DNA from 2 places in the Pseudonocardia nematodicida genome. Region 1 is predicted to be linked to the other one. Evidence: riboswitches for the same ligand, from Rfam matches in the RefSeq annotation. Region 1 holds a riboswitch; the other holds the start of a gene.
The links. Region 1 has a riboswitch for cobalamin ahead of metE (5-methyltetrahydropteroyltriglutamate--homocysteine S-methyltransferase). Riboswitches for the same ligand answer to the same signal wherever they lie in the genome.
Positions count from the first base shown of each region.

Region 1 (4,025 bases):
GTCGGAGTGCAGGATCGGCGGGCGCACGCAGCGGGAACCGTAGGACTGGACCCAGCCGTGCTCGGTGGTGGCGAAGCCGTCCAGGTGCTCGGCGAAGTACTGGACCATGTCGTTGCGCTCGGGCTCGCCGTGCACCAGCACGTCGAGGCCGATCTCCTCCTGGAGCCGGACCACGCGGACGATCTCGGTCCGCATCCGCTCGGCGTAGGTGTCGGCGGTGATGGTGCCGGTGCGGTGCGCCGCCCGGTCCTTGCGGATCTGCGCGGTCTGCGGGAACGACCCGATCGTCGTCGTCGGGATCTCGGGGAGGCCGAGAGCCTCCCGCTGCGCCTTCGCCCGGACGTCGGCGACCCCGCGGCGGTAGTGGTCGGTCCCGAGCTCGGCGAGCCGGGCACGTACGTCGTCGTTCCTGCGGGTGGTCTCTGCGACCCGGCGGCGGGTGCCCGCCGCCGCGTCGAACTCCGCCGACACCGCCGGGCGTCCCTCGTGCAGTGCCCGGCCCAGCAGCACCACCTCGTCGACCTTCTGCCGCGCGAACGCGAGCATGTCGGTCACCCGGGCCGGCAGCGCGGTCTCGGCCGACAGGTCGTAGGGGACGTGCAGCAGCGAGCAGGACGTCGAGACCTCCACCCGGCCGGCGACGCCGACCAGCCGCAGCGCGGTGACCAGCGCGGCGTCCAGGTCGGTGCGCCACACGTTGCGGCCGTCGACGACGCCGGCGAGCACGAGCTTGCCGCCGAGCCCCTGCACCCCGTCGATCCCGTCCAGATCGGACCGGCCGGCGACCAGGTCCAGCGCGAGTCCTTCGACCGCGGTCGACGCCAGCGCCGGCAGCGCGCGGCCGAGCTCGCCGAAGTAGGACGCGACCAGGATCTTCGGCCGGCGCGGGGCGGAGGCGAGCCGGTCGTAGGCCTTGCGCAACGCCGCGACCTCCTCGGACGTGCGGTCGGCGGCGAACGCGGGCTCGTCGAGCTGGACCCACTCCGCGCCGGCGTCGGCGAGCTCGGCCAGCAGGTCCCGGTAGACCTCGACGAGCGGGCCGAGCAGGTCGAGCGGGCGGAACCTCTCGGGGGCGTCGCCGGCCGGCTTGGACAGCAGCAGGAAGGTCACCGGTCCGACCAGCACGGGCCGGGTCGTCACCCGCAGCGCAGGGCCTCGCGGAACTCCTCGAGCGCCTTACGGCTGACCGGGGCCAACCGGGTCGCCGGCCCGACCTCGGGGACCAGGTAGTGGTAGTTGGTGTCGAACCACTTGGTCATCTCGCAGGCCGGGGCGCCGGGGCGGCCGCGGGCCATCGCGAACAGCCGCTCCAGCGGGTCGCCGATGCCGGCGAACCGCTCCGGGACCGCGTTCACCGCCAGCGCGGTGTCCAGCACGTGGTCGTAGAACGAGAACGTGTTGCCCGGGACCTGCCCCAGGCCGGCGTCGCGCAGCCCGGACCAGGTGTCGCGGCGCAGGCCCGCCGCCGTCGCGTGCAACGCCGACGCGTCGCTGCGGCCCGCCCAGAACGCCTCGGTGGCGCGCTTGAGCTCCCTGTTCGGCCCGATCCGGGGCCAGCCCAGCACGGTGCTGCCGGTACTCGATACGGACGAAGTCGTCACGGCTCTCTCCTCGCGAGCGCGGTGTGTGGTCCGCGGCCACACGCGAGGAGCGCACCGGCACGGCCGGGCTGTCACCGTCCACACCGGACACACGACGTCCGGCGGGCAGGGGTGGTGCCCGGTCGTCCGCACGGCCCTCCCGCGAGGCCTCGGACCCGCGTGCACCGGCCGGTGCACGCACCGGCGGCAGGTCTTCGGACTCGCGGGCCCAGGCGCTTCGCGGAGCCGCCTGCCTACTGGCCGTCGCTTCCCGGGATCGTTCCCAGTGCTGTTGACGGCGGTCGTTCCCACTCACCGCTGCGGGGCAGTCCCGGATTCACACCGGGTTCCCTCTTGCCTCGCGCCGGCCCCGTCGGGACCGCCGCGAACCGTCGGCGTACCCGACCCTAGATCAGGTACGGCGAACCGGCCAGGCACGTGCTTGCCATTGGATGCTTGTTGCCATATGTTGGCAGAACCTGTCGGGTCACCCGATCGGGGTCCGACCTGACCCTGTCCCCCTCCGGTCGGAGGGGTCTCCTGCCCGGACCTCCGAGGGGTAATCGGGATCATCCCTGTGCCTGGCGCCACAGCAGTCCTAGCGTGCGGAACCGACCCATCCGCCTGCCTCAGAAAGGGCTGACATGCAGGTAGACGAGCTGCTCAAGCCGTTCCCCATCAAGGAGTTCCACCCGTTCCCCCGGGCGCTGCTGGGTCCCGGCTCGCACGAGCTGATCGGTCCGGAGGCCCTCAAGCTGGGCTTCAAGAAGACCCTGGTGATGACGTCCGGCCTGCGCGGCACGGACATCGTCAACAAGATCGTCGAGTCGATGAAGTACCACGGCCTCGAGGTCGTCGTGTACGACAAGGTCGAGTCCAACCCCAAGGACTACAACGTCATGGACGCTGTGGGCCTCTACCAGCAGAACAACTGCGACTCCTTCGTCTCGATCGGCGGCGGCTCGTCACACGACGCCTGCAAGGGCGCCCGCGTCTCGGTCGCCCACGACGGCCGCAACGTCAACGAGTTCGAGGGCTTCAACAAGTCCGAGAACCCGGCCAACCCGCCGCACATCGCCGTCTCCACCACCGCCGGTACCGGCTCCGAGACGTCGTGGGCCTACGTCATCACCGACACCACGACCGACCCGGACAACCCGCACAAGTACGTGGCGTTCGACGACGCCTCGGTCACCACCCTGGCGATCGACGACCCGGTCCTCTACTACGACTGCCCGATCGACTACACCGCGCAGTGCGGCTTCGACGTGCTCGCGCACGCCTCCGAGCCCTACGTGTCCCGGCTGAACTTCCAGCCCTCGCTGGGCAACGCGCTGCACGCGATCAAGCTGACGTCCCAGCACCTGCGCGCCGCGGTGTGGAACGGCCAGGACCTCCCCGGCCGTGAGGGCATGATGTACGCGCAGTACATCGCCGCCCAGGCGTTCAACTCCGGTGGCCTCGGGATCATCCACTCGATCTCGCACGCGGTGTCGGCGTTCTACGACACCCACCACGGGCTGAACAACGCCATCGCGCTGCCGCGGGTGTGGGCGTTCAACATGCCGGTCGCCTACGAGCGGTTCGCCGACATCGCCGAGGCGATGGGCATCGACACCGCCGGCATGACCAAGCCGCAGGCCGCCGACGCCGCGCTCGCCGCGTCGATCCGGCTGCTGCGCGACGTGGGAATCCCGGAGAAGTTCGCCGACGTCACCAAGGACTCGTACTCGAAGAACCGGCTGGGCATCGGCCCGACCAAGTTCTACGAGAACGCCGGCACCATCGTCGGTGACGAGGCCGACGTCGACCGGATCACCAACCACGTCCTGGGCGACGCCTGCACGCCGGGCAACCCCAAGGAGTGCACCTTCGAGACGGTCCGCCCGGTCGTCGAGCACTCCATCAACGGCGATCTCGACGATCTCCTGACCTGATCGTCGAAGTCAGTACGTCTCGTTCGCACCAGCGGGCCCAGTCATCCGAGGGGATACTCGGGTGGGTGGGCCCGCTGGCTGCGTGCCCGTGACGCACCAGAGCCGGTGCGTCCAGCGAAGGAGATCTGAGCGTGTCCGAGGCTGTCGTCCCCTCTGCATCCGAAGCGGTCACCGCGATCGGCGAGGGTGGCCCGTTCGAGTCCGTCGACCAGGTGATCGAGGCGCTGCGCGAGCAGGGCTACATCGCCGACACCCGCCTGGCGACCACCGTCTTCCTGCTCACCCGGCTGGACAAGCCGCTGCTGCTGGAGGGACCGGCCGGAGTCGGGAAGACCGAGCTGGCGAAGATGCTCGCGCTGGCGACCGGCCGCCGCCTGCTGCGCCTGCAGTGCTACGAGGGCCAGGACGAGACCAAGGCGCTGTACGAGTGGGACTACGGCAAGCAGCTCATGTACACCCAGATCCTGCGCGAGAAGATCGGGCAGGTCGTCGAGGACGCCCCCGACCT
Region 1 covers NZ_JBEDNQ010000003.1:6,646-10,670, reverse strand. Annotated here, with positions in the region: partial or broken gene metE (5-methyltetrahydropteroyltriglutamate--homocysteine S-methyltransferase) at 1-1,601, opposite strand, end outside; cobalamin riboswitch at 1,770-1,989, opposite strand; gene mdo (NDMA-dependent methanol dehydrogenase) at 2,225-3,517, shown strand; gene WIS52_RS07390 (AAA family ATPase) at 3,649-4,025, shown strand, end outside.

Region 2 (4,025 bases), on a different contig from region 1:
GACCCGCACGAGCGTGAGCGGATGGCGGCACTGCGCCGCGACGACGACCGCGCCCGCTACCTGGCGGCGCACGCGCTGGCCCGGCTGGTGCTGGCGGACGCGCTCGGGACCGACCCGGCCACGCTGGACATCGACCGCACCTGCCGCTGCGGGAAGCCGCACGGCAAACCCCGCCTGGCCGGCCGCGGCGGGACGCCCGGCTTCTCGATGACCCACTCGGGCCGGCTCGTCGGCGTCGCGCTCGGGACCGGTCCGGTCGGGTTGGACGTCGAGGGGCACCGTGCCCTGTCCGGCCTCGACGGCCTCACCGAGCACGCGCTCTCGCCCGCCGAACGGGACGCCCACACCTGGGACACCGGGTCCTTCCTGGTCGCCTGGACCCGCAAGGAGGCCCTGCTCAAGGCCACCGGCGAGGGCCTGGCCAGCCCGATGGACGCGATCACCCTCTCCGCGCCGGGCACCCCGGCCGAGGTCCTGGACTGGCGCGACGTCGACGGGTCGTGGTGGGTGGCCGACGTCGTGACCCCGTACGGCGACCACCCGGGCGCCGTCGCCGGTGCCGGGGAGGCCGCACCACCGATCGTGGTCGCCGACGGCGACAGCGTCCTGGAGGCGACACAGCGCTGTCGGTGCCCGGGGTGACAATGCGGGGGTGAGCGACGCACGGTGGGTGCTGCACCTGGACATGGACGCGTTCTTCGCGTCCGTGGAGCAGCTGACCCGCCCGACGCTCGCGCAGCGGCCGGTGCTGGTCGGCGGGCTCGGGCCGCGCGGCGTCGTCGCCGGGGCGAGCTACCAGGCCCGCGAGTACGGGGCGCGCTCGGCGATGCCGATGGGCCAGGCCCGGCGGCGCTGCCCGCACGCCACCGTCCTGCCGCCCCGGTTCCCGCTCTACAAGGCGGTGTCCGACGAGGTCATGGCCGTGCTCGCCGAGGCCTCCCCGGTACTCGAGCCGGTGTCGGTGGACGAGGCGTTCCTCGAGCCGCCGTCGCTGGCCGGGGCAGGACCGGCCGAGGTCGAGGAGTTCGCCACCGGGCTGCGCGCGGCGGTACGGGAGCGGACCGGGCTCGCGGCGTCGGTCGGCGCGGGATCCGGCAAGCAGATCGCCAAGATCGCCTCCGAGCTGGCCAAGCCGGACGGGCTGCGGGTCATCCCGCACGCCGAGCAGGACGACGTCCTGGCGCCCCTGCCGGTCCGGTCGCTGTGGGGCATCGGGCCGGTCTCCGGCGAGGCGCTGCGGAAGATCGGGATCGACACGATCGGCCAGCTCGCCGCGATGGACGGCCGCGAGGTCACCGGGGTGCTCGGCAGTGCGGTCGGCACCGAGCTGCACCGGCTGGCCCGCGGGATCGACGCGCGCCCGGTCGCCCCGCGTGGCGCCGCGAAACAGATCAGCGCCGAGACCACGTTCGACACCGACCTGACCGCGATGACCGCCGTGCACGACGCGATCGCGACGATCACCGAGGCGGTGCACCGCCGGCTGGTCGCCGACGGCCGCGCCGCCCGCACGGTCACCGTGAAGGCCCGGACCGGGGACTTCGTGACGACGACACGGTCCGAGACGACGCCGTTCGCCGGCCGGGAGCTGTCCACGCTGACGGCGATGGCGCAGCGGCTGGCGGAGACCGCCGTCGGCGAGGGCGGGGTGCGGTTGCTGGGCGTGTCGGTGTCCGGGTTCGGGGACGAGCCGCCCCTGGCGCTGTTCGACGCGGTCCCCTCGGCGCAGGGGTGGACGACGGCCCCGCTCACCGCCCACCTCCCCGATACCGACGGGGACGGGCCGGGGACCGCGGCAGGCGCCGTTCCCGTCGGGGCCGGCGGTCGCAGCACCGGCGACGCGGCGGTCGTGCGGACGCTGTCCGGGGAGCCGGACGATCCGGTGCCCGACGTGTCCGTCCGGGCGGAGCCGGTCGTCCGGGACCATCCGACGATGTCGGCCCCGGAGCACGACGTCGCCCCGGACCTCCCCGATCCGGCGCCCGGCGACCATCCCGATCCGGACCGGCCGTGGCGCGCCGGGGACGACGTGCGCCATCCCGGGCACGGCCACGGCTGGGTGCAGGGCGCCGGGCACGGCCGGGTCACGGTCCGGTTCGAGACGGTGGCGACCGGTCCGGGCCGCACCCGCACCCTGGACGCCGCCGACCCGGACCTGTGCCGCGCCGACCCCCTGCTCAGCTGGCGGCCGGCCGACCTCGCAGAGCAGCCCTGACACACCTCGGGACAGGGGCGGGGAACGCCGGGGTCAGCCGGGCAGCGGGCTGCCGTGCGGCCGGGTCACCCGTGCACCGGCGGGCGCCCGCACCGCCAGCGCCGGGACGGCGCGGCCGAGGCCGTCCAGCACGGCGCCGAGGGCCACGTCGGCGGCCGGGTCGCCGTCGGCCACCAGCACCGCGCGTCCCGCCGGGCTCCCGGCGGCCCAGGCCGCGATCCGGGCGACGGCGTCGCGGGCGGGGACCGGCTCGACCCGCCAGGCCTCGGCGTAGAACAGTGCCACGGACTCCGGGCCGTGGCCGAAGGTGAAGACGGTGTCGGCCTCGGCCAGCAGGTACTCGGCGGGCGGGCCGGACGGGTCGTCGTCCGGTCCGGTGCCGAGCACGTCGAGCAGCGGGCGTGCGTCGTCGTACATCGCGTGTCCTCCTCGAGGGTCCGCGCCCTCACAGCATGGGAACCGTGCGACGACGGCCAGTGTCCTGGCTCCCGGATCGACACCCCTCCCCGGCCTTCCCACCGGCGTGCGGCAGTGGCCGTGACATGGGGAGGCGCTCCCCGGTGACAGTGGCGGGACCGCGCCGGACTCGCACCGGCTTCCTGCACCGTCGTCGTGGGAGAGCCCATCACGCGCGACGGCGCGGGTCAACTCACCCGCCGACCGGTGCCTCCAGCCCGGCGACCGGGCCGATCACGACGATCGCGGGCGGGCTGATCTCCTGCTCCGCGGCGGCCTGCTCGGCCGCGGCCAGCGTGGTGCGCACCGAGCGCTGGATGCGGGTGGTGGCGTCCTGCACGATCAGCACCGGGGTCCGCGGGTCGCGGCCGTGCTCGACGAGCACGTCGGCGAACCGGCCGATCCGCTCCACCGCCATCATCAGCACGATCGTGCCGCGCATCCGGCCGAGCGCCGGCCAGTCGGTGAGGCTGCGCGGGTCACCGGGCGCGACGTGCCCGGACACGACGACGATCTCGTGCGCCACCCCGCGGTGGCTCACCGGCGTCCCGGCGACGGCGGGCGCGGCGAACGCGCTGGTGATCCCCGGGACGACGGTCACCGGCACCCCGGCCGCGGCGCAGGCCTGGACCTCCTCGAACCCGCGGCCGTAGACGAACGGGTCACCGCCCTTGAGCCGCACCACGAACCGGCCGGCCCGGGCGTGCTCGACGAGCAGCTCGTTGATCTTCTCCTGGGCCATGGCGCGGCCGTAGGGGATCTTGGAGGCGTCGATGACCTCGACGTCCGGGGAGAGCTCGTCGATCAGGTCCCGGGGGCCCAGCCGGTCGGCGACGACGACGTCCGCGCGGGCCAGCAGCCGCCGCCCGCGCACGGTGATCAGCTCGGGGTCGCCCGGGCCGCCGCCGACCAGCGCGACGCCCGGCTGCGGGGGCTCGGCGGAGTCGTCGACGACGCCGGCCGCCAGCGCCTCGACCAGCGCGGTCCGGACCGCGGCCGAGCGACGGTGCGCACCGCGGGCCAGCACCCCGACGGTCATCCCGTCGAACCCGCCGGTGGCCGGGGTGACCGCGGTGCCCAGCGCGCCGTCGTCGGCGCGGACGCAGAACGTCCGGGAGCGCTCCGCCTCGGCGGTGACCGCGGCGTTGACGCCCGGGTCGTCGGTCGCGGCGATCACGTACCAGGCGCCGTCGAGATCGCCGCCGGTGTAGCCGCGCGCAGTCCAGGTGATCTCACCGGCGGAGGCCATGCCCTCGACGGCCGGGGTGACCTCGGGCGAGACGACCTCGACGTCCGCCCCGGCCGCGATCAGCCGGGCGACCCGGCGCTGCGCGACCTGTCCCCCGCCGACGAC
Region 2 covers NZ_JBEDNQ010000014.1:144,395-148,419, reverse strand. Annotated here, with positions in the region: gene WIS52_RS28415 (4'-phosphopantetheinyl transferase family protein) at 1-642, shown strand, start outside; gene WIS52_RS28410 (DNA polymerase IV) at 653-2,215, shown strand; gene WIS52_RS28405 (hypothetical protein) at 2,249-2,632, opposite strand; cobalamin riboswitch at 2,670-2,839, opposite strand; gene cobA (uroporphyrinogen-III C-methyltransferase) at 2,865-4,025, opposite strand, start outside.
Region 2: linked by a shared signal. The riboswitch ahead of WIS52_RS28405 (hypothetical protein) and the one ahead of metE (5-methyltetrahydropteroyltriglutamate--homocysteine S-methyltransferase) in region 1 are both predicted to bind cobalamin.